Regions from separate parts of the Thauera sp. SDU_THAU2 genome, predicted to be linked through region 3. Evidence: predicted binding sites of a transcription regulator. Region 3 holds the regulator's gene; each other region holds the start of a gene.
The links. The regulator FNR, encoded in region 3, switches genes on or off when oxygen is low (the NO sensors DNR and NnrR bind a similar motif). The targets are predictions, from matches to a motif close to TTGANCTAGNTCAA.

Region 1 (10,129 bases), 2.7 Mb from region 3:
CGACCCGCTTCCGCAGCAAGGCGCACGACGGCCGCCTCGAGCTCGAACACGCGCCGCTCGCCGGCTGGCGCGGCGTCGTCGGCCTGCAGACCTCGCGCCGCGACTTCAGCGCCAATGGCGAAGAAGCCTATGTCCCGCCGACGCTGACGAAGAAGCACGCCGTCTTCCTGGTCGAGGAATACGCACTCGGCGACTGGCGCTTCGAAGCCGGCCTGCGCCACGAATGGCAGGACATCGACGTCGACTCGGCCCAGCGCGACCGCAGCCACCGCGGCAATTCGCTGTCGCTCGGCGCAGTGTGGAACTTCGCCCCGCAGTACGCGCTGGGCCTGTCGCTGTCGCGCACCCAGCGGCTGCCGAGCGCCGAGGAGCTCTACGCCAACGGCATCCACCTGGCGACCAATACCTGGGAAGTGGGCAACCCCGACCTGAAGGCGGAGACGTCGCGCAACATCGACCTGTCGCTGCGCAAGACCGAAGGCGCCACCACCTTCTCGGTCGGTATCTTCCACAACCGGGTCAAGGACTACATCTACGCCAACACCCTGGACGTGCACGAAGGCTTCCAGTTGATCGAGTACGCCCAGCGCGACGCCCGCTTCACCGGCATCGAAGGCCAGCTTCGCCAGCAGTTGAACCCGATCTTCGGCGCCACCGTGTTCGGCGACCATGTCCGCGCCCGCCTCGACAGCGGCGGCAACCGCGACCTGCCGCGCATTCCCGCCCACCGCATCGGCCTGCGGCTGGACGCCGACTGGAACGCCTGGAGCGGCGAAGCCGAGATCTACCGCGTCGGCCGCCAGAACAAGGTCGCCGAGTTCGAGAGCGAAACCGCCGGCTACACGATGCTGAACCTCGGCGCCAGCTACCGCGGCAAATACGAAGGCATGCCCTGGCTGCTCTACGTCAAGGCCAACAACCTGACCGACAAGCTCGCCTACAACCACAGCTCCTTCATCAAGCACGTCGCGCCGCTGATGGGGCGCAACGTCACGGTCGGCGTCAAGCTGGACTTCTGACCGCCGCACGGCCCGCCGCTCACGGGCGGCGGGTGACCGTCTTCCTCCGCCGCCCGCGCCGCTCAGGTGCCCAGCCAGGCCCTGAGATTCATCGCCATGTGCATCGCCCACAGCACGGCGAGCGCCAGGCCCGGCAAGGTGCCATCGACCGTCTCCAGCACACCGATGCTGATGAGCAGGCACACGAAGCCGCCGCCCGCGAACGCGGCAGAGATGGCCAGCAGGCCGAGGGCGAAGAGCGGGAACGCCTGGCGCTCGACCCGTCCGCCGCTGCTCACCGACAACACCCAGCGCCAGAGCAGGAAGTGCCCGAGCCTGACGACCGCGTCGGGGTCGCCGCCGCACTCGTCGAGCGCACGATCCATCCGCGAGCAAGTCACGACGTCCTTCAGGCGGTACCGCCCGAAATCGAGATAGGTCCGGCGGCGCCAGCGCCCTTCCCATGCCATCTCCTCCGTGACGGTCCTCACCGCCCCCCGGAAAACCACCCTGAAATAGGGGGGCCGCTGCTTGCCTGCCATCGTCGCCGCTTCCTTGACATCCGCGCCCGTCGCGGCGCTGCCGTGATCACGCATTATGCATATGCGGCCGAACTATACTTCCGGTCGACGGAAAAACATATACCTTCAGACGGCACCGTGATTGCTAGCGTTGCGTTCATGCAACCCTACCTCGAACGCGATGCCTTCAGCACCCGCCTGCGGGAAGCCCTCGCGCGCGTCGCGCCCGATGCCGCACGGCCGACGGCATTGGCCCGGGAATTCAACCGCCGCTACGCCGGAGAGCCGGTGACGCTGCATGCCACCCGCAAGTGGTTGAGCGGCGATGCCATCCCGGCCCAGGACAAGCTGCGCGTACTGGCCGACTGGCTCGGCGTCAGCGCCGAATGGCTGCGCTTCGGCGCGGGAAACGCGGCTTTCGCCGCCAGGGAAGCGGAAGCCGTGTTCGACTACCAGTTGATGCGCGACATCGCCGCGCTCAGCGACGCCCATCAGCAGGTCGTCAGGGATCTGGTCAAGTCGCTGCACCTGGCGGAAACCCGCTAGAACACGGCCGTCGCGCGCCTGCGCTGCACCCGCGCCCATCCCCACCCGTTCCCCGCCCGGCGCTTTCCGGCTAAAGTCCGGCCTTTGCCGCCGTTTCCCCTCCCGCCGTGCGCCTCTTCCGCCTCATCAAGATCGTTTCCGTCAGCCTGCGCTTCGGCCTCGACCGCCTGATCCTCGACGCCGACAGCAGCGGCCGGCTGGCTCGCGTCTGGCAGGCCGTGTTCTTCTGGCGCAGCTTTGCCGAACCGCGCGGCGTGCGGCTGCGCCAGGCGCTGGAGTCGCTCGGGCCGATCTTCGTCAAGTTCGGCCAGATGCTGTCCACCCGCCGCGACCTGCTGCCGCCCGACCTCGCCGACGAACTGGCGCTGCTGCAGGACCGCGTGCCGCCGATCCCGATCGAGCAGGCGCTCGGCGTGCTGGAAGGCTTCTACGGCCGGCCGATCGACGAGGTGTTCCGCAACTTCGAGCGCACGCCGGTGGCGTCGGCCTCGGTGGCGCAGGTGCATTTCGCCTGCCTGCCGGACGGCACCGAAGTGGCGGTCAAGGTGCTGCGGCCGGGCATCGACCGCGTCATCGCCCACGACCTCGCCCTGCTCGAAGCGGCGGCGATGCTGCTGGAAAAGATCTGGCCGGAAGGCCGGCGGCTGAAGCCGCGCGAAGTCGTGGCCGAGTTCGACAAGCACCTGCACGACGAGCTCGACCTGATGCGCGAAGCGGCCAACTGCTCGCAGCTGCGGCGCAACTTCAAGGACTCCTCGCTGCTGCTGGTGCCGGAAGTGCACTGGGACTGGTGCGGCAGTCGGGTCATGGTGATGGAGCGGATGCACGGCGTGCCGATCTCGCAGACGCCGGCGCTGATCGCCCAGGGCAACGACCTGAAGGCGCTGTCGCGCGCCGGCGTCGAGATCTTCTTCACCCAGGTGTTCCGCGACGGCTTCTTCCATGCCGACATGCACCCGGGCAACATCTTCGTGCACCGGGACGGCCGCTACATCGCGCTCGACTTCGGCATCATGGGCACGCTCAACGAGGTGGACAAGAACTACCTCGCGCAGAACTTCCTGGCCTTCTTCAAGCGCGACTACCGGCGCGTGGCGCTGGCCCACATCGAAGCCGGCTGGGTGCCGGCGAAAACCCGGGTGGATGAGTTCGAGGCGGCGATCCGCACCGTCTGCGAACCGATCTTCGACAAGCCGCTGAAGGACATCTCCTTCGGCAAGACCCTGCTGCGCCTGTTCCAGACCGCGCGCCGCTTCGAGATGGAAGTGCAGCCGCAACTGGTGCTGCTGCAGAAGACCCTGCTCAACATCGAAGGCCTGGGCCGCCAGCTCGACCCGGAGCTGGACCTGTGGAAGACCGCCAAGCCCTTCCTCGAACGCTGGATGGACGAGCGCATGGGCTGGCGCGCCCTGGTGCACGGCGTCAAGGAAGAAGCGCCCGCCTGGGCCGGCGCGCTGCCGCAGCTGCCGCGCCTGATCCACCAGAACCTGAGCGAAGCCGGCAGGCAGCAGGCCGCCCAGCAGCAGCGCCTCGACCAGCTCGCCGCCGGCCAGCGCCTGCAGGGCCGCATGCTGGCCGTGATCGGCGCACTGGCCGCGGCTCTGCTCGGCCTGGAGCTGTACCGCCTGTTCGGCTGAACGAATCCCCCTCGCCCCCGTCCAATTTCGCAAAGCGGCCTGCCAGAACAATCCAGCGGCGCCCGCGCCAAAGCGGGACGGGAGGTGTGCAATGGAGAAGACAGCGCTGCGGCCGTCCGCGCCGCGTTCCCCACTGAAGATCATCGGCGCCGGCTCTGCGCTCGGCGCCCCCCACCCCGGCAGCGCCGCCGCGCCCGAAGCATTGCGCCAGGGCGGGCTGGCCGAACGCCTGGCCTCGATCGGGCTCAGCGTCGAATGGAACACGACGCTCGAAGCGCCCGCCTCCGCGTCGGCCGCTGCCGGCATGGCGGCGCGCCTGCAGGCCAACGGCGACTTCGCCCGCCGCCTCGCCGACCAGGTCGCGGCGCTGCCGGCCGATGCCACCGCGCTGGTGGTCGGCGGCGACCACGCCGTCGCCACCGGCACCTGGCGCGGCATCGCCCGGCGCGCCGGGCATGCGCCCGGCCTGATCTGGGTCGATGCCCATCTCGACAGCCATACCGCCGCCACCACCCATTCCGGCAACATCCACGGCATGCCGCTGGCGGCGCTGCTGGGCGAAGGCGATCCGGCCCTGGCCGGCATCCCCGGCCCGCGGCTCGAGCCGGCACGGGTCTGCATCGTCGGCGCGCGGGCCTGGGAGGTGGAGGAACTGCAGTTGCTGCAGCGGCTCGGCGTGCGCATCTTCGACATCGCCGAGATCCGGCGGCGCGGCCTGGCGGCGGTGTTCCGCGACGCACTGACGATCGCGCGCGCGGGCGGCGGAGGTTTCGGCCTCAGCCTCGACCTCGACGCCCTCGAGCCGCGGGCCGTGCCCGCCGTGACCTGCCCGGAAGCCGGCGGCCTCGACCCCCGCGAACTTGCCGACGCCCTGCTGGCGCTGCGCGGCTGCGACGACTTCCTCGCCCTCGAGATCGTCGAATACCGCCCCGATCTCGATGCCGACGGCCGCAGCGCGCGCTGGGCGCTCGAATTCGCCGCGGCGGCGCTGGGCCCGGACGGCAGCGATCTGCGCGAGCGCGAACGGCGTCATGGCGCCGCCAACTATGCGCCGCTGCCGGTGGTGTTCCAGCGCGGCGAGGGCGTGTGGCTGTGGGACGTGGAAGGACGGCGCTACCTCGACATGATGAGCGCCTATTCGGCGGTCAGCTTCGGCCACGGCCAGCCGCGCCTGCTGCGCGCGCTGACCGAGCAGGCGCAGCGCCTGGCGCTGACTTCGCGCGCCTTTTCCAGCGACCGCCTGCCGGTCTTCCTCGAACGCCTGTGCGCCACCTTCGGCTACGAGCGTGCGCTGCCGGTCAATACCGGCCTGGAAGCCGTCGAGACGGCGCTGAAGGCGGCGCGCAAATGGGGCTACAAGGTCAAGGGCATCGCCGAGGACGAAGCCGAGATCATCGCCTGCGACGGCAATTTCCACGGCCGTTCGATCACCATCGTCGGCTTTTCCTCTCATCACCAGTACCGCGACGGCTTCGGCCCCTTCCCGCCCGGCCTGCGCCGCATCCCCTACGGCGACGCGGATGCGCTGGAAGCGGCGATCACGCCGCGCACCGCGGCTTTCCTGGTCGAGCCGATCCAGGGCGAAGGCGGCATCGTCGTGCCGCCGGCCGGTTACCTGGCGCGCTGCGCCGAGATCTGCCGCCGCCACGGCGTGCTGCTGATCGCCGACGAAGTCCAGACCGGACTCGGCCGCAGCGGCCGCTTGCTGGCCTGCGAACACGAAGGCCTGCGGCCCGACGGCCTGATCCTGGGCAAGGCGCTCGGCGGCGGCCTGCTGCCGGTCTCGGCCTTCCTCGCCGATAACGCGGTGATGGACGTGTTCCGCCCCGGCGACCACGGCTCGACTTTCGGCGGCAACCCGCTGGCGGCGGCAGTCGGCACCGAGGTACTCGCGCTGCTGGCCGAAACCCGCCCCTGGGAGGCGGCCGAACGGCTGGGCGAGGCACTGCGCACGCAACTGCGTGCCGCCGCCCTGCCCTGCGTGCATGAAGTGCGCGGCCGCGGCCTGCTGGTCGGCATCGAGCTCGACCCCGGGTTCAGCGCCGCCCATGCGGCCGAATGCCTGCTGGCACGCGGCATCGCCACCCGCGACACCAACCGCAACGTGCTGCGGCTGGCGCCGCCGCTGGTCATCGACGAAGCGGTGCTGCGCGAAGGCGCGAACGTCGTCATCGACACGCTGGCCGGCCTGCCGGGTTGACGAGGCCGGCGCGGCCATGCGGGTCCGGCACAGCAGTGCCGGCCCCCGTTGCGAGGCCGTTCCGGGAGCGTCTCCGCGCCACCTTCGGCGCATCCCGTCCCGCCCCTTGCGGGGCGCTGCTGCACGACAACCGGAACAGTGCAAAATTGCACTGCAACATGCGCCCGATTCGTTGCTAGAATCCGCCGGCTTCGCCGTCGTCGCCCCCTTGCCCCTGGCCCCTCTACCCGCCGCCTGGAGACGCCCAACATGATGCTCTGGCTCGTTGTCGCCTACCTGGTCGTGTCCATCGCGATCGGGCTCGTCGCCGCCACCCGGGTACACAACACCCGGGACTACGTCACCGCCGGCCGCAACCTGCCGATGGTGGTGGTGCTGGCGATGGTGTTCGCGACCTGGTTCGGCGCCGAAACGGTGCTCGGCATCTCGGCCACCTTTCTCGAGGAAGGCTTTCGCGGCCTGATCTCCGACCCGCTCGGCGCCTCGGTGTGCCTGATGCTGTTCGGCCTCGTCTTCGCCCGCCCGCTGTACCGGCTGAACCTGCTGACGCTGGGCGACTTCTTCCGCATGCGCTACAACCGCACGACCGAGTTGGTGCTGTCGATCTGCATCGTGCTGTCCTACCTGGGCTGGGTCGCGGCGCAGATCACCGCGCTGGGGCTGGTGTTCAACGTGCTGTCGGCGGACGCCGTATCGATGAACCAGGGCATGCTGATCGGCGCCTCGGTGGTGCTGCTCTACACCTTGTTCGGCGGCATGTGGTCGGTGGCGGTGACCACTTTCGTGCAGATGATCGTCATCGTCCTCGGCCTGCTCTACGTCACCTGGCTCGCCGGCGACATGGCGGGCGGCTTCGAGGTCGTGGTGTCGCAGGCAGCCGCCGAAGGCAAGCTCGACTTCCTGCCGACGCTGGACATGCTCGACATCATCGGCTGGATCGCCGCCTTCGTCACCATGGCGCTGGGCTCGATCCCGCAGCAGGACGTGTTCCAGCGCGTGAACTCGTCGAAGAACGAGTTCGTCGCGGTCTGGGCCACCACGCTAGGCGGTGCCGGCTATTTCTTCTTCGCCGCGGTGCCGCTGTTCCTGGCCTACACCGCCAACATCATCGACCCGGCGATGGTCGAACGCCTGATGGAGCAGGATTCCCAGCTCATTTTGCCGACCCTGGTGCTGCAGTACATGCCCTTCTACGCCCAGGTGATCTTCTTCGGCGCGCTGCTGTCGGTGATCATGAGCACGGCTTCCGGCACGCTGCTGGCGCCGTCGGTGACCTTCACCGAGAACGTGCTGCGCGGCTTCATCCCGGGCATGAAGGACCACCAGTTCCTGTGGAGCACCCGCATCACCATCACCGTATTCGCCGCGCTGGTGACCTGGTACGCGACCAGCACCGACGCATCGATCCATCACATGGTCGAGAACGCCTATCGCGTGACGCTGGCCGGCGCCTTCGTGCCGCTGGCCGCCGGCCTGTTCTGGAAGCGGGCCAACAACCTCGGCGCGGCGCTGGCGATCGGCTTCGGCCTGGGCACCTGGATCCTGTGCGAGATCTTCGTCGCCGAAGGCGACATCGAACCGCAGCTCTACGGCCTGTTCGCCAGCGCCCTCGGCATGCTGATCGGCGGCCATGTCGGCCCGCGCCCGGCGCCCGGCGTGCATCGCGCCACGCACTGAGCGAAACCGCGGGCAGCGCGGGAACGGCGCCCCCTCGCCGGCGCTGCCGGCGCCCGGCTTTGATGGTGATCAACGAACGGCCCGCCCCCTCGTCTAAGGTGGCGGAGTTTTTCCCGTTCCGGACACCATCATCGTGCCTGCCCCGATCGAGCTCGTCTGCCCCGCCGGCAGCCTGCCGGCCCTCAAGACCGCCGTCGACCACGGTGCCGACTGCGTCTATCTCGGCTTCAAGGATGCGACCAACGCGCGCAACTTCACCGGCCTGAACTTCGACCCGCCGCAGATGCGCGAAGGCGTCGCCTATGCCCACGCCCGCGGCCGCAAGGTGTTGCTGGCGCTCAATACCTACCCGCAGGCGGACAACTGGCCGAGCTGGACCCTGGCCATCGACCGCGCCGCCGAGTTCGGCGTCGACGCGCTGATCCTGGCCGATCCCGGGCTGATGGACTACGCCACCCGCACCCATCCGCAACTACGCCTGCACCTGTCGGTGCAGGGCTCGGCCACCAGCTACGAGGCGGTCAACTGGTATCACGAGCGCTTCGGCATCCGCCGCGCGGTGCTGCCGCGGGTGCTGTCGCTGGCCCAGGTCGCCCACGTCGTCGCCAACACGCCGGTAGAGATCGAAGTCTTCGGCTTCGGCGGCCTGTGCGTGATGGTCGAAGGCCGCTGCGCGCTGTCGGCCTACGCCACCGGCGAATCGCCCAACTGCAACGGCGCCTGCTCGCCCGGCAAGCACGTGCGCTGGGAAGAGACCCCGAAAGGCATGGAAACCCGCCTCAACGGCATCCTGATCGACCGCTTCGCCGACGGCGAGCGCGCCGGCTACCCGACGCTGTGCAAGGGCCGCTTCGAGGTCAACGACGAGACCTACTACGCGCTCGAGGAGCCGACCAGCCTCAACACGCTGGAACTGCTGCCCGAGCTGGCGCGCATCGGCATCCGCGCGATCAAGATCGAAGGCCGCCAGCGCAGCCCGGCCTACGTCGCCCAGGTCACCCAGGTGTGGCGCGCCGCGCTCGACAGACTCGCCGCCGGCGGCGCCGACGCCTTCAGCGTGCTGCCGGGCTGGATGGCCGAACTCAACAAGGTATCCGAAGGCCAGAGCCACACGCTCGGCGCCTACTACCGTCCGTGGAAATGATGGAAACCCGCCCGATGAAACTCGCCCTCGGCCCCCTGCTCTACTACTGGCCGCGCCAGAGCGTGCTCGACTTCTACGCCGACATCGCCGACAGTCCGGTCGACAGCGTCTATCTCGGCGAAACCGTCTGCTCGCGCCGCCACGAACTGCGCCTCGACGACTGGCTCGAAGTCGGCGACATGCTGGCCACCGCCGGCAAGGAGGTGGTCATCAGCACCCAGGGCCTGATCGAATCCGAATCCGACCTCAAGGTGCTGCGCCGCATCGTCCGCCAAAGCGCCGAAGACCGGCCCGGCTTCCGCGTCGAAGCCAACGACATCGGCGCGGTACGACTGCTCGGCGAAGCCGGCGCCACTGATTGGGTCGCCGGCCCGACGCTGAACATCTTCAACCCGGCGACGCTGCAGTTGATGATCGACGCCGGCGCCACGCGCTGGGCGGTCGCGCCCGAGATGTCGGGGGCTGCGCTCGCCGCCGTGCGCGCCGCGCTCGCCGCAGCGATCGAGACCGAAGTCTTCGCCTACGGCCGCCTGCCGCTGGCGCATTCGGCACGCTGCTTCACCGCGCGCCACTTCAACCTGCAGAAGGACACCTGCGAATTTCGCTGCCTGGCCATCATGGACGGCATCACGCTGCGCACTCGCGAGGGCGAGCCCTTCCTGACCCTGAACGGCGTGCAGACCCAGTCCGCCCGCGTGCACAACCTGCTCGGCGACCTGCCGGCGGTACGGCAGAACGCCGAAGTGCTGCGCATCAGCCCGCAAGGCACGGACACCCGCCGCATCGTCGAGCTGTTCCGCGCCGCCCTCGACGGCACACAGACACCGGCCGCCGCGCTCGCCGCCAGCCGCGAACTGATGGTGGAAGCCCCGTGCAACGGCTTCTGGCACGGCCGCGCCGGCGCCGAGCAGTACGTGGCGGCCTGAGCCCCTCGATGGCCAGCCTCCTGTCGAGGAATTGCCGCACCGGGCCCGCGGCTCCCGCGCAAGCGGAAACCGCCTCGCTCGCCTGACGCCATTCTCGTTTCGCCCATCCGGAGTCCGAACATGCCCGCCCTGCCTTCCCTGCCCTTCCCGCCGCCATCCGTGCTGCTGCCCGGCAGCCTGCGCCGCCGCATCGGCGAGCGCCTGGCGCACTTCCGCGTGCCGGATTTCACCGTGCCCGCGCCGCTGGCGAAACTGGCCGGGCGCCTGCCGCAGCAGCCGCCCACCCTGGCATTGACGCTGGCGCTGAACCTCGCACTCGACCGCATCCTGCCGCGCGATACGCTGGCGCCGCTGAGCGGCCGCCACCTGCAGATGCGTGTGCTCGATGCCGGCCTCAGGCTCGATTTCACGCTGGCCGACAAAGGCTTCCAACGCGCCGCGCCGGCTGCCGGCGACGGCAAGCCCGATCTGGTCATCTCC
Region 2 (10,129 bases), 620 kb from region 3:
GCCTGCTCCGCCGTCGCCGGCAGCAGCTTCATCAGGTTGATGCCGCCGTCCTCCAGCCTTACCAGGTCGATCTCGGGCTGGGCCAGCCGCAGGCGGGTGAAATGCCAGCGCTTGATCAGCGGCTGCACGTCGGCGAACTCGAGCTCGAACTCGGGGATGTTCGCGACCGTCGTGCCGTCCTTGTCCAGCAGCTGGAAAGCTTCGAGCTTCAGCGGCCCGCTCAGTGCAAGTTCGGGCGTGCCTTCGGGCGCCTGCCTGAACGACAGTTCGATGTTGCTGCTGAGCTGGGCGGACGGCAGGCTGAATGCCGGATCGAAAGGTGCATAGACCAGCCAGGGCGTGAGGTCGAACTTGTCCAGCACGACGTCGAGGATGGTGTCGTGCGAATCCGCGAACGGCTTGAGCCGCGCCTTCATCAGCAGCGGGTTGCCGTCGAGCGTGGCCGACAGGCTGGGTTCGACGAAGACGTCGACCTTCACCGGCAGGTTCGAGATGAAGGGCAGGCCCACTTCCAGGTCCGCCACTTCGTGCACCAATCCGCGCGGCTTGTCGTCCACGCGGACGTGGCCGCCGCTGATGCGGATGTTGCCGATCGAGAACAGCGCGCCGGACTCGTCGTCGGCCGGCTCTTCCTTGTCGGCGAGCATCGCTTCGATACGCTCGGCGACGTCGCTCCAGCTATGGCGCCCGCCCTCGTCGATGCCGATTTCCAGCCGCGGCCCGCGCAGCGCCACTTCGTGCAGCACCACGCCGCGCTGGATCAGCGACTGGACCGGTTCGGCATTGACCCGCAGCGCATCGAAGGCGAGCGCCTCGCTGCCGGCATCGGCGGAGAGAATCTTCAGCCCGCGCACTTCGGCCGTGGCGGTGAAGGGATTGAGCGCGACACCTTCGATCGACACCGGCCGGCCCAGCGTCTCGCCCAGGATTTTCACGGCGTAGTGCCTGGCGACCGGCGGCACGGCAAAGAAGCCGATTGCGCCGATCACGATCACCACACCCGCGGTCCACAACGCCGGGCGAAGCAGGCTCCGTTTGCGGAGCGGTGCGTTCGGGCCGGTGGTGGTATCAGTCATAAAAAACTCCAGCAAGCTGACATTCTCGATCTGTTCGTCGCGCCCTCCGGCCGGCGTGGTTTGCCGCCCGGTGGCGCAGCGCGTATTCTGCGCCGCTTTCGTCATCGCAGGTACCCACGTGGCGCACTCAGCCCCCTCCGGCCGGCGGCCGGCCGACCGCAGCTACGACGTGATCGTCATCGGCGCCGGTGCCGCCGGCATGATGTGCGCGGCCACCGCCGGCCAGCGCGGCCGCCGTGTGCTGCTCGTCGATCACGCCGAAAAGCTGGCCGAGAAGATCCGCATTTCCGGCGGTGGGCGCTGCAACTTCACCAACCGCCGGGTCGGCGCGGAAAACTATCTCTGCCGCAATCCGCATTTCGTGCGCTCCGCGCTGTCGCGCTACACGGCGGCGGATTTTATCGGTCTTGTGCAGCGCCACGGCATCGATTTCCACGAAAGGGATTGGGGCCAACTGTTCTGCGACGATTCCGCCCAGCAGATCATCGACATGCTGCGCAGCGAATGCGAGGACGGCGGCGTCGATTGGGCGATGCCCGCCAAGGTGCTGGAAGTGGCCCGCGGCGACAGCGATGCCGAACGCTACCTGGTGGACACCAGCATCGGCCGCTTCGCCGCCCACAGCCTGGTCGTGGCCAGCGGCGGGCTGTCGATCCCGAAGATCGGCGCCAGCCCGCTGGGCTACAGGCTGGCCGAGCAGTTCGGCCTGCCGGTGATCGCGCCGCTGCCGGCGCTGGTGCCGCTGACGCTGCCGCCCGAGACCCTGTCGCGGCTCGCGCCGCTGGCCGGCATCTCGCTCGAAGTCGAAGCCCGCTGCCGCGGCCCGGTGTTCCGCGAAGCCGCGCTGATCACGCACCGCGGCCTGTCCGGGCCGGCCATCCTGCAGGTGTCGAACTACTGGCAGGCCCAGGCCTACGGCGACGACGAGCGCGAGCCGGTCGCGCTCGACCTGCTGCCGGGCCTCGATACCGAGCACTGGCTGCTCGAACACGCCGGCGAACGCACCCTGCTCGCGAATCTGCTGGCCGAGCGCCTGCCGCGCCGCTTCGCCCATGCCTGGTGCGAACTGCACGGCTGGACGAAGCCGATGAACGGCTTCCGCCATGCCGAGCTGCGCGCCATCGCCGCCACGCTGTCGGGCTGGAAGCTGGCGCCGTCGGGCACGCAGGGCTATGCCAAGGCCGAAGTCACGCTCGGCGGCGTGGATACCCACGCCCTGTCCTCGCGCACGATGGAGGCGCGCGCCTGCCCCGGCCTGTATTTCATCGGCGAAGTGATGGACGTCACCGGCCATCTGGGCGGCTACAACTTCCAGTGGGCCTGGTCCTCGGGCGTGGCCTGCGGGCTGGCAGCCTGAGCCACGCTAGCCGGCAGCCGCTGCCGCCCTCCTTCAGTCGTCCTGCAGTCCGAGGAAACGTGCCGGCGGCATGCCCACGGCACGATGCACCATGGCGCTGAAAGCGCTCGGGCTGTTGTAGCCCAGCTCCGCGGCGATCTGCTTGACCGGCATGCGGCCCGCGGCCAGGGCCACGGCCCGGGCCAGGATGACTTGTTGCCGCCATTGCGTGAACGTCCGCCCCAGCTCATGGCGGAACAGGCGTGCGACGGTGCGCGGACTGGCCCCGGTGTCGGACGCCCAGTCGGCCAGGGTCTCATGGCGCGTGGGATCGACCAGCACCGCCTCGCACAGTTGGCGCAGGCGCTTGTCGCGGGGCAGGTCCACGCCCAGCGGCACGGCACTGGCGCTGCGCAGTTCGTCCAGGATCAGCGCGCTCAGCAGCTTCTCACGCTGCCTCAGCCCGGCCGGCAGCGGCGGCGCATCGTCGGGTACGCAAGGCATCTCGCGCACCAGGGCACGCAGCAGCTCCGACATCTCCAGCACCCGGCAGCCGCGCCAGGGGCCATCGTCCCCAGGCGCCACGTCCGGGCCGAAGCGCCCGGCCGGCTGATGGAAGTAGAGCGTGCGCATGTCGGCATCCTCCACCACCGTCACCGCATGCTCCACGCCGGGCGGAATCCACAGCGCGCGCCACGGCGGCACGATGTAGGTGCCGCCTTCGGTGCTCAGGCGGATCACGCCGGTGGCGGAGATGGCCACTTGCGCCCAGGGGTGGCGATGAGGCATCACCTGCGTATCGGCGCGCAGCTTGCGCATCTTCGCCCGCACCGGACGTTCGGCCGTGGGAATGTAGAGATGCGGTGTCGCTGCCGCCACCACGCAGGCCGGGGAACTTCCCGCACGGGATTTCATTCGAGGCGCGGCAGGTCGAAGTCTGGCTTGGTTTGGCATGATCTCGACAGTATATGTCCTGCTGTCGCATATCTGCCGCCGACGCGCTGCCTATCATCTGCTGCATGAGCTCCATCGCACACACCCCCTCGCTGCGGCAGGACGCCCGCACCATCGGCCTGATCGGCCTGGCGCACGGTTCGTCGCACTTCTTCCACATGCTGCTGCCGCCGCTGTTCCCGTTCCTGATCGCGGAATTCGGCTTCAGCTACTCCGAACTGGGCCTGCTGGTATCGGTGTTCTTCGTGATATCGGGCGTCGGCCAGGCGCTGTCGGGCTTTCTGGTGGATCGCGTGGGCGCCCGGCCGGTGCTGTTCTGCGCACTTTCCTGCTTCGTGCTGGCAGGGCTGCTTGCCGGCTCTTCCAGCAGCTATGCCGGCCTGCTGCTGGCTTCGGTCATGGCAGGACTGGGCAACGCGCCCTTCCACCCGGTGGATTTCACCATCCTCAACAAGCGCGTGTCGCCGCAGCGGCTGGGACACGGTTTCTCGGTGCACGGCATCTCGGGCAACCTGGGCTGGGCGACGGCGCCGGTGTTCATGGCCGGCATCACCGCAGCCACGGGCTCGTGGCGCATCGCCTGCCTGTCCGGTGCCGGACTGGCGCTGGCGGTGCTGGCCATCATGGTCTGGAACCGCGACGCGCTCGACGATCGCCAGGGCTCGTGGGCCGGCCAGGCCGCGAAAAGCACCGCGGCGGCGGCAGAGGAGCATCCGCTCGCCTTCCTCAAGCTGCCTTCGGTGTGGCTGTGCTTTTCCTTCTTCTTCTGGAGCACCTGCTCGCTGTCGGCCATCCAGAGCTTCGCCGGCCCCACGCTGCAACGGCTGTACGGCCTGCCGTTGTCGATGACGGCGATGGTGGTCACCGGCTACATGCTGTGCGGCGCCGCGGGCATGGTGGTCGGTGGCTTCCTCGTCACGCGCGTGGAGCGGCTCGAGAAGACCATCGGCGTGTGCCTGCTCGCAACGGCCGTGCTGCTGGCGCTGGTGGGTTCCGGCCTGCTGCCGGGCACGGCGGCGCTGGCGATGACGGCCCTGGCGGGCCTGGGGATCGGTCTGGCCGGCCCTTCGCGCGACATGCTGATCAAGCGCGCGGCACCGCCCGGCGCGACCGGGCGCGTGTACGGCACGGTGTATTCGGGGCTGGACCTGGGTTTCTGCATCGCGGCACCGATATTCGGCGCCATGCTCGATGCCGGCATGACTTCGGGCATCTTCTACGGTTCGGCCCTGGCACTGGTGCTCGGCGTCTGCTCGGCCGGGCTGGCAGGCCTGGGCGTTGCCGCACGCGCCGCCCGGCAGCGGCGGCATGCAACGGCCTGAGCGGAGAAGCTCAGGCTTCGCGTCTCTCAGTTCCCGCTTCCTCCCGCACGCTTGCCCAGCAGCGGCAGGTAGCTGAAGGCCTGCAGCAACAACAGCACGGCAAGGGCGAACCGCAGCGCGTCGGGCATCGCCCAGCCCCAGCTGCGCAGCAGATCGAGCACCAGACCGATCCCCCACTGCACCAGGAAGGCACCGAGGAAGACCATCAGGTTGATCGAGGTGCTGACCCGGCCGAACATCTCGCGCGGGAAATTGTTCGCCGCCGCGAGATAGGACTGCGAATTCACCGCCGACAGCACGCCGAGCAGGAACCACGTCACGACGACCGGACCGACCCTGAACAGGATCGCCGCCAGCACCAGCAGCAGGCCCGCATAGCCGACCTGCAGCAGGCGCAGGGGCTGCACACCGCGGCGGGCCAGACGCACGCCGAACATGCCGATGGACAACTGCCCGGCCAACATGCCGAGGTTCAGCGCCAACAGCGTGCGGGCCGCCGCGGCCAGTTCCAGTCCTTCGACGTGCATCAGCCAGGGCACGGCCCACAGGCTCTGCAGCGCCATGAAGCCGCCGACGAAGAACAGCGAGGAGCCGGCGAAGCGCAGGAAGGCCGGCGCGGCGAAAATTCCTGCCACGCCGCGCATGGCGCTCGCCAGGCTCTGCTTGCCGACAGCCGGCGCCTCCCGCGGCAAGCTGTGGAACAGGCTGGCCGAAGCCGCCAGTGCGACCGCCGCGATGCCCCAGAACACGCCCCGCCAGCCGAGCAGCGGAATCAGCGCTTCGAGCGGCGCACTGGCGGTCAGCGCCCCCATCGCCCCGCAGGCCATCACGTAGCCCGTCATCGAACTCTGCCGTTCGGGCGGATACCACAGCGCAAAGCCCTTCAGCGCACCCATCAGGCAGGCCGACACACCCAGCCCGATCAGCGCCCGCCCCAGCCCGAGGCTGCCGATCGAGTCGCCCTGCGCGAACAGCGCCGCGCCCAGCGCGGTCAGCAGCAGCAAGGCGCTTTCGACGCGGCGCGGGCCATAGCGGTCGAGCGCGATCCCGACCGGAATCTGCGCCAGCCCGAAAGCGAAGAAATACATGCTGGTCAACAACCCGAGCTGCGCCGCCGACAGCTCGAGCTCACCGGTCAGCGCCGGCGAGATTACCGCATTGACCGTGCGCAGCAGGTAGGACAGGTAGTAGCCGAGCGCAAAGGGCAGGAAGATCCGGCTCCAGGCACCCGGCGCAGCCGCATTCGACATGCCGCCTCCGGCGGAACGAAAAGCGCGATTGTGCCTGCGCGGCCCGCGATTCCTCAAACGAATCGAATGCGAACCGCCCGGCGCCGGCCGGCAGCGCCTTACCCGACTTGACTCGTATCAATGCCAGCCGCCGGACACGGCGGAGAATGGCCTCAGTCCCATCGGAGCAGACCATGAGCACGATAGCCGAACTGATGACCCACGATCACCGCGCCTGCGATCACGATTTCGCCCGCGCCGAAACGCTCGCCGCCAAGCATGACTGGCAAGGCGCGAGCGAAGCCCTGGAAGCATTCGCCCACGGCCTGAACGCCCATTTCGACGCCGAGGAGCAGCAGCTCTTCCCCGCCTTCGAAACCGCCACCGGCATGACCCAGGGGCCGACCCAGGTCATGCGCGGCGAGCACGTCGACATGCGCGCCGCGCTCGAACGCCTGCGCGCGGCGCTGCAGGCGCGCGATACGGACGATTTCGCCGGCGAGGCGGAAACCCTGCTGATCATGATGCAGCAGCACAACATGAAGGAAGAGAATATCCTCTATCCGATGTGCGACGCCCGCCTCGCCCATGCCCGGGACGAGCTCTGTAGCCATCTTTCGCAAACGCTTGCCGTGGAGCACGCATCATGACCATCGTCGACGCCCGCGGCCTGGAGCCTCCCGAACCCTTCGAGCGCGCCATGGAAGCACTGGCCGAGTTGCAGTCCGGCCAGCAGTTCACGCTGCTGCTCGATCGTATGCCGCATCCGCTGCTGCGCATGCTCGACCGCGACGGCTATCGCAACGAGGTGAGCATCCGCGACGACGGCGCCGTGGAGATCCTGATCGGCCGTCCGTGACGGCTCCCGCGCGCAACCCCGCAGGCAAACCATGAGCAGCGCCAATCCCGGGCTCGCCTATGAAGACACGCCGCCGCTGTCGGCACCGCTGCGCTTCTTCCTGACGGCGCCGCTGTTCGGCATCTGTGCCGGACTCGTGCTGTTGTTCGGCGACGGCGTGCTCGATTCGCGCTGGACGCCCGGCGCGCTCGCCGCCGTCCACCTGCTCGCCGCCGGCTTCATGCTGCAGGTGATGATCGGCGCGCTGCAGCAGATCCTGCCCGTGGTCGCCGGCGTCCGCGTCCCCGCGGTGCTGGGCGTCGCCGGCAGCAGCCATGCGCTGCTCACCTTCGGCGCCGCCGGGCTCGCCGGCGGCCTCGCCTTCGGCCTCCCGGACGCCATCATCGGCGGCGCCATGCTGCTGCTCGGCGGCATCGGCATCTTCCTGATCGCCGCGCTGGCCGGCCTGATCCGCTCGCCGGCGGTCAAGATCGCCAGCCACGCGCCGCGGGATCTGCGCCTGGCCCTGATCGGTCTGGCGGTGACCGCGGTGCTGGGGCTGGCGCTCGCCTTCGCCATCGGCCGCGGCGCGACCCTGCCGATACCGCTGGCCCAGGCTGTGGACCTGCATGCTGCCTGGGGCTGGCTGGGCTGGGGCGGCATCCTGCTGGCCGCGACCAGTTGGGTCGTGGTGCCGATGTTCCAGATCACGCCGAGCTACCCTGCCCGCTTCACCCGCTGGTGGGCACCCGTGGTGCTGGCGGGCCTGGTGTCGTGGTCGCTGGCCCGCTCGACCGCTGCGGACGGTGCCGGCATCGTGCTCGGCACCGCCCTGATGCTTGCCTTCGGCGCCTTCACGATACTGACCCTGCGGCTGCAGGCGCGCACCCGCCGCAGCACGCCGGATGCGCCCTTCCATGCCTTCCGCGCGGCGATGCTCGCGATGCTCGCCGGCATCGCCGCGCTCGGCGCCAACCTCGTCGACGACGGCGGACAGTGGTCGGTGCTCGCCGGCGTGCTCATCCTGCACGGCGGCTTCGCCGGCGCGATCAGCGCCATGCTGTACAAGATCGTCCCTTTCCTCGCCTGGCTGAACCTCACCCAGGCCGGCATCCGCGCCCCGAACATGAAGAAGCTGCTGCCCGACACCCCGGTCAAGCAGCAGTTGAAGCTCCATCTCGCGGTACTCGCCGCCCTCGTGCTGGGCGTGTTCGTGGCCGCCGCTGCGCGTATCGCCGGGCTGCTGATGCTTATCGAATTCGGGTGGCTGCTGCTCAACATGCTACGCGTTGTGCGTAACTGGCAGCGCGCGCGGGAAACATGAAAAATCCCGCAAAAGATGTTTGACGACATGCCGGGACCTCTGTATAGTTCGCGGCTCTCGGGGTGTAGCGCAGTCCGGTAGCGCGCTTGCTTTGGGAGCAAGATGTCGGGGGTTCGAATCCCTCCACCCCGACCAGCTCACACCCCGATTGCCCGCGGGACTCTGCCCGTAGCTCAACTGGATAGAGCACCAGCCTTCTAAGCTGGGGGTTGCAGGTTCGATCCCTGCCGGGCAGGCCAGGACAGGTTTTAGTGGCGGCATTAGCTCAGTTGGTAGAGCACTGGATTGTGGCTCCAGGTGTCACCGGTTCGATTCCGGTATGTCGCCCCACATACAGCAAGGGCTGTGGATACTGATCCACAGCCCTTTTTGTTTTGCATGCACATGGCTCTGCCGAGCCGGCCTGCGCTCGATTCACGAAAATCCGGCGCATCCGACGATGACCTGCCTCGCCGGATGCGCCGATGGCCTTGATCAGCCCTCAGCCGGCCACACCTGACCGGCCGTGCCTCAGCCGGCCGTACCCACCTTCATCTGGCTCTGCAGGTAGTTCGGCATGCCGACCATGTCGATCAGGCGCAGCTGCTGTTCGAGCCAGTGGATGTGGTCTTCCTCGGTATCGAGCAGCAGGGGCATCAGCTTCTCGCGCGTGACGAAATCCCGCTCCTGCTCGCACAGCGCGACGATCTCGCGCAGCTGCTGGATCACGGTGATCTCCATGTCCAGATCGTGCTTCAGCATCTGCGGTACGTCGCGGCTGGTGCTGGCCGGCAGGCGCTGGCCGAGATCAGGCGTGCCCTCGAGGAACAGGATCCGCTCGATCAGCACCTTGGCATGCGTGAGCTCTTCCTGGTGCTCGTGATAGATGCGGTCGTAGAGGTGCAGCAGGCCCATGTCGTGATAGACGTGGGCATGAACGAAATACTGGTCCGAAGCCGTCATCTCGTAAGCCAGCATCTTGTTCAGTGCGTCGATGATCTTGGCGTTGCCTTTCATGGGTTCTCCGTTTGGCTGTGTCACGAGGCAGTTCATCCCTGCCTTCAGGGGGCGGAGTCTGACGCAAGGCGAGGATCAGGTCAAAGAAAATTTTCCTTATCTGGCAATGCCTTAGAGAACAATATCGAGACTGCCTCTCATTCATTGCGAATCTGCGAGGAACACTTCTCATTGCCGGCCCCATTGCCCGTATCCCGTCGGCGTGGAGCCTGCCCTGGCATGCTTCCGCATCCTGCATGACGGCGTGCCTGGCGGATATTGCCGGAACATTGGACTGCTCGCGGTGTCTCCCCGATTTAGCGCATGCATCGGCCACAGTCGCGGGGCGCCCTGGCGCCACGATCCGGTATTCCGGCAACCGAACCGATACTGCCACTGAAACCGATCCCGGCCTGCCCGGCAGGGATCGGATCGGCCCCTGCCGATCCCGCTACACGGCGTCCTCCATGCACATCGTTTCCCGGCCTCGATGACGAACTCGCTCAAGCAGACGCGCCTCGGCGCACTTTTCAAGCTTCGCCGCGACGAGGCCGTGCCGGTGCTGCTGGCCGGCCTGTTCTTCTTCTGCGTGCTGACCGCCCTGATGGTGCTGCGCCCCGCGCGCGACGCGCTGGGCATGCAGCGCGGCATCGAGGCGGTACGCTGGCTGTTCATGGGCACTGCGCTGGTGACGCTGCTGGCCAATCCGGTGTTCGGCTGGCTGGTCAGCCGCCTGCCGCGGCTGAAGTTCATCGCCGCGACCTATGTCTTCTTCGCGCTGAGCCTGGTCGGCTTCCATCTGTTGCTGGTGCTGGCGCCGGAAGCGGTCGGCATCACCAGCGGGCAGGTGTTCTACGTCTGGTTCAGCGTCTTCAACCTGTTCGCGACGATGCTGTTCTGGGCGCTGATGGCGGACCGCTTCACGCTGGAGCAGAGCAAGCGCTTTTTCGCGCTGATTTCGGTGGGCGGCACGCTGGGCGCGATCTTCGGCCCCTGGCTGGCTTCGGTGCTGGCGCGCCCGCTGGGCACGCCGGCGCTGCTGCTGGTGTCGGCCGGCTTCCTGATGCTGGCGCTG
Region 3 (10,129 bases):
CCGAGAAGCCGAAGGTCATCGTGCCCATGTCGCCGTTGTAGGCCGCGCCCGAGACGAAGGGGACGAACAGCAGGTTGGTCAGCACGTACTCGAACGAGAAGCCGATCGCCACCATGAACTCGAACGGGCCCGCGGTCAGCGCATCGTCGAAGAAGCTCTTGGGCACCGACAGGAACCACACGCGGTCATGGGCGTGATGGAAATCGTGCATGCCGTTGTAGTACTTGTTGTAGTTCGAGATCGAATGCACCTGGGTCTGGGCATGGCGGATCTCGTCGATCGACTGCATCAGGCAGGCGACGCGCGGCCCCGGCCCGGGAAAGGCGCGGCCGGCATGGGCAAAGCCGCGGTGGGCGACGTATTCGAGCGGGCTGATGCCGCTGATGAACAGCTTGACGGCGTTGATGTAGCGCGCGTCGGTGACGTTGAGGTGGCCGTTGTTCTGGTTGAAGGCGTCGATGATCGCGTAGAGCTTGCGCTCCTTCTCGGCCTGGTACTTCCAGTAGGCATCCATCGTCAGACGGAACGGGTCCTCCCATTTGTCCCAGTCGTGGATCTTGATCCCCTCGTAGGCGACGTAGGGGTAGATGTCCTCCATCTTCTGGTAGGAGGGCGCCCAGTCGAGGCCGCGGGTCATCACCGCGTAGCGCTCCTTGAGGCCGAGTTTCTTCTTGGCGGCTTGCATATCCATGGTTCGTGTCTCCTTGGCGTGCCGGTTCAGGCGTTCCAGTAAAGGACCATCTCGTCGTCGGTCTGGTCGAGGTTGCCGGTCATGGTGATCAGATTGACCTGCAGCTCCTGCAGGTCGAACGGGCGGCCGATCAGCTCCTCGATCGTCTCGCGGCGGATGACCAGCCTGTCCTGAGCATCGATCTTCACCATCGCGGGCTGCTCATTGACGACGGCATCGGGGTTGTCCTGCACGATGGCCTCGATGACCTGGCGGGTCTCTTCGTTGGTCTGCAGCGCGATGAATACGGTGGACATCGGGAAATTCCTCAGAGGGGCACGCCGGCCTTGGCCATGCGTGCGTTGAACTGCTGGACGATTTCGGTGGTCAGTTCGTCGGCACGCTCGCCGAGGGCGATGCGCGACACCGGCAGCAGCGCCGCCGCCGCACGGTCGCGCCATTGCACGATCCAGTCGGCGAGGACGGTCTTGTTCCCGGCCGATTCGGCGGCGGCGGTCTTGACCGTGGCGTCGATCCATTTGCGGGTCTCGGCATGCCAGTCGGTCATGAACTGGGTCAGCATCGCCACCGGCGTGCCGCCCTTGGCCGAGAGCACGTCGTCGACGATCGTTTCGTACACCAGCGGATACAGCAGGCCGTCGAGCGCCACGTTCTGCGCCACGAACAGCTCGAACGGGTCGCGCAGCACCAGGGTGTCCTCGACGTAGCGGCGCAGCCCCTGCCAGGTGTCGTCTTCCATCCATGCCTGCTTGGCAGCATCGAGCGAATCCACGTCGCCCAGCAGCAGACCGACGCGGGTCAGGTACTGGGCGATGCCGAGCTGGTCCATCGCGTGGTAGATGCAGGGCTGGGTGAAGGCCGTGCCGTAGCCGTAGGCACAGACGGCGGCGTTGTTCATGTTGGCGCCCCAGGCCACGTGCCGCAGCGGAATCAGCAGCGCCAGCACGGTGTCGCGGATTTCGTCCGGCAGCGTCGCGGCCAGGCCACGGTTCTCGACGAAATCGAAATTGGCCTCGGCGGTGTCCTGCTGCTTGGCCCGAGCCATGGTGTAGGCACCGTAGTAGTACTGGCGCGGGTCCTTGAAGCTGTACCAGTCGGCCATCCTGATCGCGGTCCGGTCACGGTCGTAGATCAGGTGATCGAGATCCCCAGGTCGGGCGATAGTGGTAGTTCGCCTCCTGCTGCATGTCCAGCGTACCTTCCTGGTAGCGGGATGCCGGCTTGTCCGCGCCGATGCGGCGGGCGATGTTGTCGAAGGTGTGCCGCAAGGGCTTGATGGACACGGTGCGCAGATCGATCTGCATGGACGCTCCTCCTTTTGCTTGTATGGCTGCAGTCAGCGGAAGCGCTGCTGCGTGGCTTGATGCAGGTTCCAGTTCCAGTCTTCGGCCTCTTCCGCGCATTCCCCTTCCCGGGGTTCGAGGAACGTGACGCCGTTGGCCCGGCAAAACGAGTCGTAGGCCTCAGCCGGAAGCAGCAGCTCGGCGTAGAGCTCGGGGTCGCCGATGGCGAACTCGAACTCGACGAATCCATCCGGCCTGCGCTCGATGAGGCGCACGAACTTCCGGCCGATGTCGATCGCAGGCTCGGCATCCTTCATATCCTTCCCCTCCTCCGGTTTGATCAATGTGGGATCGCGACAGGACATGCATTAACAACTTCCGTGCCAATCTCACAAAACCGTGGATTTCCATGGCAATCAGCATTTATCTCGATATTTCATCGTGCTTCGCCCATCCCCTGGCGCTTCACCAAATGGTCAATTCATCGATTTGATCGATCATTTGATTCATTCGATTTATTGCAATGCAGCACCCCGACCGGAAAACAAAGCGGGCCGGAGACTTCCGTCTTCCGGCCCGCTGCACCACCTGCCCGCTCAGGTGCTCATCCAGTCATTTCGCCACCCCGGCGCACACTGCCCTGGCCATCTTGCCGACCACCTCGATCCTCAGGTCGCTGTCGGGAAAAAGCTTGCAGGCCAGTACCACACCTGCGGCCTCTTCCGCTTCGGATACGCAGCTACGGCTCATGCGGTGCGTGTGGTAGCTCCCCTGCATCACCCTGACCTTGCACACGCCGCAGCCGCCACCCCGGCAGCCCACCGGGATGCCCTTGCGGCCAAGGGCTTCCATGGCACACAACACGTTGTCGCTGTCCGCGCAGCTGAGTCTTTCGCCGCAACCTTCGATCGCCACCACAAATCTCTGCCTCATCCGGGCTGTCTCCTCTTTCGATGTGCTTGCCGTCGATCGGCAATTCGTCCACACGACCGGCGGCTCACGGCGACAGATACAAGAATCATGCCGCCCACTTGTTTTCTCGAGATTTTATTTATAATCATGCTTTCCCTGTCCCCCAAGCACAAGCACTCGTTTAAGCTTCGTCCGGTGTCCGGACGGTACCGAGGGTCCGGGAGAGCCAGCCGCCGGCAGAGCGGAGGCGACGCCAATCTGGAGGAGATCCGTGACCACCATCCAATACCCGGAGAGCGCAGACCTGCGCAGCCTGCTCCGGTTCGCACCCGAAGACGGGCATATCTGGCTGAGCGAGCACCGCATGCTGCTGCTGCATGTGGGCGCCATGTCCGAACTGCGCAAGGAACTGATCGCCTCCGTAGGCCAGCAGCAGGCGCGCCGCATCCTCACGCGCATAGGCTTCGCCTCCGGCATGCGCGACGCGGAGCTTGCGCGCAAGACCCGCCAGGCATGCGAACCTGCCGATGCATTCGTCGTCGGGCCGCAATTGCACATGCTCGAGGGGTGTGCGCGCGTCGAACCGGTACGTCTGGAATTCGACATGCAGGCCAGCACTTTCTATGGCGAATTCCTCTGGCACGGTGCCTGGGAAGCCGAGGCCCACGTCCAGGCCTTCGGGGAAGTGGATCAGCCCGTGTGCTGGATGATGATCGGCTACGCCTCGGGCTATACCAGCGCCTTCATGGGGCGCTTCATCCTGTTCAAGGAAACCGAATGTGCAGCGACGGGCTGCGAAAGCTGCAGGATCGTCGGCAAGCCCGCCGAGGAATGGCCCGACGCCGACGAGCTCAGGCCTTATTTCGAAGCCGATTCGATCGTCGGACGCCTGCTCGAACTGCGCGAGGAAATCGAGGCGATGCGCCACACGATCGCCTGTCCGCGCAAGACGCCCGATCTCATCGGCAGCAGCTCATCCTTTCTCCATGCCTACGATCTGATCAGCCGGGCCGCCTCGACCAGCGTCTCGGTCCTGCTGCTCGGTGAAACAGGCGTCGGCAAGGAACGCTTCGCGAGAACGCTGCACGAGATGAGCGCACGCAAGGACGCCCCCTTCGTCGCGGTCAATTGCGCAGCCCTGCCCGATGAACTGATCGAATCGGAGCTGTTCGGCGTGGAGCGCGGCGCCTTCACGGGCGCCCACGCCTCGCGCGCGGGCAAGTTCGAACGGGCTCACGGCGGCACGCTCTTTCTCGACGAAGTGGGTGAATTGCCCCTGCCCGCGCAGGCGAAGCTGCTGCGTGTGCTGCAGGAAGGCGAAATCGAGCGGCTCGGCGACGAGCGCACGCGCAAGATCAACGTCCGGCTGGTGGCCGCCACCAATGTCGATCTGCAGAAGGCCGTCAGTGCCGGCACGTTCCGGCGCGACCTGTACTATCGCCTCAACGTCTATCCGGTGACGATTCCACCGCTGCGCGAGCGCCCCGGCGACATCCCGGCCCTCGTCGATGCCCTGGTCCGCCGCTTCGAGACGCTGCACGGCAAGCGCATCGCCGGGATCAGCGACAAGGCCATGCACGCGCTGAAGCTGCACCCCTGGCCCGGCAACGTCCGCGAACTGGAGAATGTCCTCGAACGCGGAGCCATTCTGGCCCCGCAGAATGGCCTGATCGAAATCGAACACCTGTTCATCGGCGCCCTGCCCGATGACAGCCAGGAGCATGCACTCAGCGCCCGGGGCGAACTCGAGGCGGCGCACCGGCCGCCCCAGGATCTGGTCGCAGCCGTACTGGCATCCGGCGTTTCGCTGGAAGCATTCGAGCAAAACCTGCTGAATCGCGCAGTGGACCAGGCCAATGGCAATCTGGCCGCCGCCGCCCGCCTTCTCGGCATGACGCGGCCACAGCTCAACTATCGGATCAAGAAGCAGGCCGGCTAAGGCACGGCGCGCTGGAATCCCGGGCCCTTGCCCGGAGGCCGGATGTCGATCACGGGTCGGCCGGCTGCTCGCGTGCCATGCCACCGAGCCGGCCTGCTGAACGGAAAAACGCCCCTGCGCTTGCTGCCATGCGATGGCAAGCGCAGGGGCGTTTTCGGTACCCCGAAAACTACAGGGCGGCTTACTTCTTGGCGGCAGCCAGGCCGTCGACGATTTCCTTCTTGGCTTCTTCGACGGAACCCCAACCCACGACCTTGACCCACTTGCCGGGCTCCAGATCCTTGTAGTGCTCGAAGAAATGCACGGTCTGCTTCATCAGCAGCTCGGGCAGGTCGTCGGTGGTCTGGACCTTGTCGTACAGCGGGGTCAGCTTGGACACCGGCACGGCCACGACCTTGGCATCGACGCCGCTTTCGTCTTCCATCTTCAGCACGCCGACCGGGCGGCAGCGGATGACGACACCGGGAGCCAGCGGGAAGGGGGTCACGACCAGCACATCCACCGGATCGCCGTCGCCGGCGATGGTGTGCGGCACGTAGCCGTAGTTCAGCGGATAACGCATCGACGTGCCCATGAAGCGGTCGACGAAGACGGCACCGCTGTCCTTGTCCACTTCGAACTTGATCGGATCGCCCTGCGCGGAGATCTCGATGATGACGTTGATGTCGTTCGGCACGTCCTTGCCGGCGCTGACCAGATCGAAACCCATGATTCCCTCCCGTGGAAAATTGTGCGCGGATTATAGGGGGAAATCCGCGTGCCCTGCACTGCATCATCGCCCCGGATTCGCGCCTGCGGCCCCCGGCCGGCGCCTCAGGTCAGGCAGACCACGCCCTCCCACAGCGCGCCGCCCAGCGTGGGCGCGTGGATCAGGCCGAACACGCCGAAGCCCAGCACCAGCAGGCCGGAGGCGAAACGCACCTTGGCGTTGCGGGTGAAGTCGCGGAAGCGCTTGAACAGCATGCCGGCCAGCAGCAGGTTGGGCAGCGTGCCGAAGCCGAAGGCGAGCATCAGCCCCGCACCGCGGGCGCCGGAGCCGGTGACGAGCGCGGTCGCCAGGATGGAATAGGTCAGGCCACAGGGGATGAAACCCCACAGCAGGCCCAGCGGCAGCGCCTGCTTGACCGAGCGCGCCGGCAGGAAATGGCGGGTGGCGGGCTGGATGCGGCGCCACAGCACGTGGCCGGCGCGCTCGACCGGCGCCAGCAGGCGGGTGAAGCCGGTCAGATAGAGGCCGAGCGCAACCAGCATCAGGTTGGCGAGCACGTACAGGCCCATCTGCACCGGCAGCATGCCGTCGTACAGCATGCCGACCGAACCCAGCGCCCCCACCAGGCCGCCCAGCGCGGTGTAGGTGCTGATGCGGCCGACGCTGTAGGCCAGGTGCAGCGGCCATTGCGGCCTGCTGCCGGGCACCTGCACCTGGGCGGTCAGCGCGCCGACGATGCCGCCGCACATCGACACGCAGTGTGTGCCGCCGAGCAGGCCGATCAGGAAGACGGCGAAATAGCCGGTTTCAGGCATGGTCGAAACGGGACCGGGAGAGGGCCAGAGGGGAAAGACCGCCCATTCTACGCCGCTGGCACGCATACTGCTGCGGCATGCGGCCGCAGGCGGACACCCCCGTCCAGGCAGCTCCCTGGCGGCACGTGATACCCGCCCGCCCCTCAGATCACGCGCGAGTAGCGCGCGCGCTCGCGGTCTGCGCGCAGATAGCGGTCGAACACCATGGCGATGCCGCGTACCAGCAGGCGGCCGGCCGGCTCCACGCTGATCCAGTCGCCGTCGATCCTGACCAGCCCGGCCTTCTGCATTTCCTGCAGGTCGGCGAGTTCGCTGGCGAAATACTCGCGGAAATCGATCAGGTGGGCGATCTCGATCGACTGCATCGACAGCTCGAAGTGGCACATCAGCGCCTGGATGATCGAGCGCCGCAGCAGGTCGTCCGCGTTCAGCTCGATGCCGCGCAGCACCGGCAGCTCGTCGCGGTCGAGGGCGTCGTAGTAGTCGTCGAGCGTCTTGACGTTCTGCGCATACACCGGGCCGATCTTGCCGATCGCCGACACGCCGAAGGCCAGCAGGTCGCATTCGGCCTGGGTCGAATAGCCCTGGAAGTTGCGGTGCAGCCGGCCCTGGCGCTGGGCGACGGTCAGTTCGTCGTCCGGCTTGGCGAAGTGGTCCATGCCGATATAGACGTAGCCCGCTTCGGTCAGGCGGCGGATGCCGAGCTGCAGCAGTTGCAGCTTGGTGTCGGCGGTGGGCATGTCGTCCTGCGAGATGCGGCGCTGCGGCTTGAACAGGCCCGGCAGGTGCGCATAGCTGTAGAGCGAGACGCGGTCGGGCGAGATCTCCAGCACCTGTTCGAGCGTGCGGTTGAAGCTGATCACGTTCTGCCTGGGCAGGCCGTAGATCAGGTCCATGCTCACCGACTTGAAGCCGTTGCCACGTGCGGCATCGATGACGAGCTTGGTTTCCTCGAAGCTCTGGATGCGGTTGACCGCCCGCTGGACGTCCTCGGCGAAGTCCTGCACGCCGACGCTCATGCGGTTGAAGCCGAGTTCAGCCAGCAGCGCGACGGTGTCGTAATCCACCTTGCGCGGGTCGACCTCGATGGAATATTCGCCGTTCGGCACCAGCGTGAAATGCTCGCGCACCGATGCCATCAGCTGCCGCATTTCGTCGTGCGACAGGAAGGTGGGCGTTCCGCCGCCCAGGTGCAGCTGCGTCACCTGGTGGCCGCCCTCCAGACAGGCGGCCTGCATCTCGATCTCCTTGGCCAGGTATTTCAGGTACTTGGCCGAGCGCCCGTGATCCTTGGTGATGATCTTGTTGCAGGCGCAGTAGTAGCAGATCGTGTTACAGAACGGGATGTGGAAGTATAATGAGAGAGGTTTGCTGACGCCGCCGATGGCGCGTTTGGCAAGCCAATCCTTGAGGGCATCAGCGTTGAATGCCTCGACGAAGCGATCCGCAGTGGGGTAGGAGGTGTACCGCGGACCGTTGATGTCGAATCGGCGGATGAGCTGCGGGTCGAAGATGAGTTCGTTCTGGTCGGTCATGATCTGAAACTTGAGTGTCTGCCGAACAATGGCAGAACACCGCAATATTTTGGTTGACGTGGATCAACGGGCAGGAACAGACCGGAACCGATGGACTGATGAGGGCGCCCGAGACAGTGTCTGAAGGAAACGGAATTATCGTGCAGATGAGGGCAAGCGTGCCAGTCACCATGAACGGGTTGAAGACCGCCTGTTCGCAATGCAATCTCGTGGAGCTGTGTCTGCCCTTCGGCATGTCCGACAGCGAGCTGCACCAGCTCGACGAACTGGTCGGCGGCCGCCGCAAGGTCAAGCGCCAGCAGAGCCTGTATCGTGCGGGTGATCCTTTCGAGGCGATCTACGCCATTCGTGCCGGCTCGTTCAAGACCGACGTGCTGCTCGAGGACGGCCGCGACCAGGTGACCGGCTTCCAGATGACGGGCGAGATCCTCGGCCTGGACGGCATCAGCACCGAAAACCACAGCTGCAACGCGGTGGCGCTGGAAGACAGCGAAGTGTGCGTGATTCCCTACGCCAAGCTCGAGCAACTGTCGCACGAGGTCGAAGGCCTGCAGCACCAGTTCCACAAGGTCATGAGCCGCGAGATCGTGCGCGACCACGGCGTGATGATGCTGCTCGGCTCGATGCGCGCCGAGGAGCGGCTCGCGGCCTTCCTGCTCAACATGTCGCAGCGCTTCACCGCGCGCGGCTTTTCCGCGGCCGAATTCCACCTGCGCATGACGCGCGAGGAAATCGGCTCCTACCTCGGCCTCAAGCTCGAAACAGTGTCGCGCGCTTTCTCCCGCTTCCAGGAAGAAGGCCTGATCGCCGTGCAGCAGAAGCACATCCGCCTGCTCGACACGACCAGGCTGCGCAAGCTGGTCCAGCATCAGACGGCCGGCTGCGGGCGCTGAGAGCGCCTGCCTCCGGCCTGTTTTTGCCCCCTTCCCGCCTCGCTGCCTCGACCGCCCCGTCAGGCGACGGCGGCCAGATAGCCCGCAGCGTTCTTGCTCAGCGCCACCGACACGATCCACGCATACACCGCGAGCGCGGCAGCAAACGCGAACAACCGCTGCGAGCGCGTCTTGCCGCGCTTGAGCGCAATGGTGCCGAGCACGACGTAGGCGACCAGCCCGATGACCTTGGCCGTCACCCAATCCGCCTGGAACGGATACTGCTGGATCATCACCGCCAGCACGATCGCCGTGATCAGCAGGACGCTATCGACGACGTGGGGCAGCACCCGCGCCGGCAGGCTCTTCAGCAAGGGGCTGCCGCTGATCATCCAGTAGCCTCGCAGCAGGAAGCCCAGGATGCTGAGCGCCACACAGGTGACGTGAAGATGCTTGATGGCGAAATACATGTTCTTCCTTTTTTCCAGGGGCGGCACGGCCGCCTTGGCCCCTGCCCTCAATTAGAATGGAGGCCGACAAACGAGACGGCTTCCCATCAGGAGCGCCCGCACATGGCCAGCACCCCACCCATAGACATCCCCGCGCTGCTCAAGCGCATTCCGCTTTTCGGCGAACTGTCCGCAGCCGACATCGAGCGCATCGCCCGCTACACCCGCGACCGCCACATCGCCCGCGGCGAAGTCCTGTTCCAGCGCGGCGACCAGCCGCATGGCTTTTACTTCGTCGTCTCGGGTCAGGTCAAGCTCGCCTTCTCCTCGCCGCAGGGCACGGAAAAGGTCGTCGAGATCATCGGCCCGATGCAGAGCTTCGGCGAAGCGGTGATGTTCATGAACAAGCCCTACCCGGTGTTCGCCGAGGCGCTGACCGAAACGGCGCTGATCCACGTCGGCCAGGCCGTGGTCAGCGAACTGATCGACCAGGACCCCTCCTTCGCCCACAAGCTGCTCGCCGGCATGTCGATCCGCCTGCACGGCCTGATCCAGGACGTCGAGACCTACTCGCTGCGCTCGAGCATCCAGCGCGTGATCGGCTATCTGCTGCAGGTCGCCGACAGCGACTCGCCCTGCGAGATCGACCTGCCCACCAGCAAGCAGGTGATCGCCTCGCGCCTGAACCTGACGCCCGAGACCCTGTCGCGCATCTTCCACGACCTCAGCGAGTCCGGCCTGATCAGCGTGCACGGCAAGCACATCACGCTGCACGACCCTGCCCGCCTGGCACGCCACCAGGTCTGAGCACGCGGCTCAGGGCTCCAGCACGTAGCTTCCCGGTGCCGGGCACAAGGCCGGGAAAGCGTCGTTCGCGACCGGCCGCGCCTCGACCTCCGGGCCGACGCGCGGCTTGAGCCAGCG

Region 1: a site for FNR is predicted at 7,639-7,652, ahead of ubiU (ubiquinone anaerobic biosynthesis protein UbiU). Genes of this name have one in related genera too.
Region 2: a site for FNR is predicted at 6,046-6,059, ahead of AAFL97_RS08430 (hemerythrin domain-containing protein). Genes of this name have one in related genera too.

The regions. Positions count from the first base shown of each region.
Region 1 covers NZ_JBBWUN010000003.1:3,650,619-3,660,747, forward strand. The annotation lists gene AAFL97_RS18830 (TonB-dependent receptor domain-containing protein) at 1-1,019, shown strand, start outside; gene AAFL97_RS18835 (hypothetical protein) at 1,082-1,594, opposite strand; gene AAFL97_RS18840 (hypothetical protein) at 1,679-2,065, shown strand; gene ubiB (ubiquinone biosynthesis regulatory protein kinase UbiB) at 2,173-3,702, shown strand; gene rocD (ornithine--oxo-acid transaminase) at 3,794-5,902, shown strand; gene AAFL97_RS18855 (sodium:solute symporter family protein) at 6,152-7,579, shown strand; gene ubiU (ubiquinone anaerobic biosynthesis protein UbiU) at 7,707-8,723, shown strand; gene AAFL97_RS18865 (U32 family peptidase) at 8,738-9,649, shown strand; gene ubiT (ubiquinone anaerobic biosynthesis accessory factor UbiT) at 9,770-10,129, shown strand, end outside.
Region 2 covers NZ_JBBWUN010000003.1:1,527,029-1,537,157, reverse strand. The annotation lists gene AAFL97_RS08455 (DUF748 domain-containing protein) at 1-1,076, opposite strand, end outside; gene AAFL97_RS08450 (NAD(P)/FAD-dependent oxidoreductase) at 1,195-2,433, shown strand; gene AAFL97_RS08445 (AraC family transcriptional regulator) at 2,467-3,327, opposite strand; gene AAFL97_RS08440 (MFS transporter) at 3,432-4,688, shown strand; gene AAFL97_RS08435 (MFS transporter) at 4,715-5,938, opposite strand; gene AAFL97_RS08430 (hemerythrin domain-containing protein) at 6,112-6,567, shown strand; gene AAFL97_RS08425 (DUF2249 domain-containing protein) at 6,564-6,776, shown strand; gene AAFL97_RS08420 (hypothetical protein) at 6,808-8,079, shown strand; tRNA gene AAFL97_RS08415 (tRNA-Pro) at 8,138-8,214, shown strand; tRNA gene AAFL97_RS08410 (tRNA-Arg) at 8,242-8,318, shown strand; tRNA gene AAFL97_RS08405 (tRNA-His) at 8,334-8,409, shown strand; gene bfr (bacterioferritin) at 8,590-9,075, opposite strand; gene AAFL97_RS08395 (NTP/NDP exchange transporter) at 9,545-10,129, shown strand, end outside.
Region 3 covers NZ_JBBWUN010000003.1:903,754-913,882, reverse strand. The annotation lists gene AAFL97_RS05375 (aromatic/alkene/methane monooxygenase hydroxylase/oxygenase subunit alpha) at 1-691, opposite strand, end outside; gene AAFL97_RS05370 (MmoB/DmpM family protein) at 718-987, opposite strand; partial or broken gene AAFL97_RS05365 (aromatic/alkene monooxygenase hydroxylase subunit beta) at 999-1,995, opposite strand; gene AAFL97_RS05360 (phenol hydroxylase subunit) at 2,028-2,291, opposite strand; gene AAFL97_RS05355 (2Fe-2S iron-sulfur cluster-binding protein) at 2,587-2,907, opposite strand; gene AAFL97_RS05350 (sigma 54-interacting transcriptional regulator) at 3,158-4,825, shown strand; gene ppa (inorganic diphosphatase) at 5,007-5,534, opposite strand; gene AAFL97_RS05340 (sulfite exporter TauE/SafE family protein) at 5,639-6,349, opposite strand; gene hemN (oxygen-independent coproporphyrinogen III oxidase) at 6,493-7,884, opposite strand; gene fnr (fumarate/nitrate reduction transcriptional regulator Fnr) at 8,031-8,777, shown strand; gene AAFL97_RS05325 (SirB2 family protein) at 8,837-9,226, opposite strand; gene AAFL97_RS05320 (Crp/Fnr family transcriptional regulator) at 9,329-10,012, shown strand; gene AAFL97_RS05315 (PHA/PHB synthase family protein) at 10,022-10,129, opposite strand, start outside.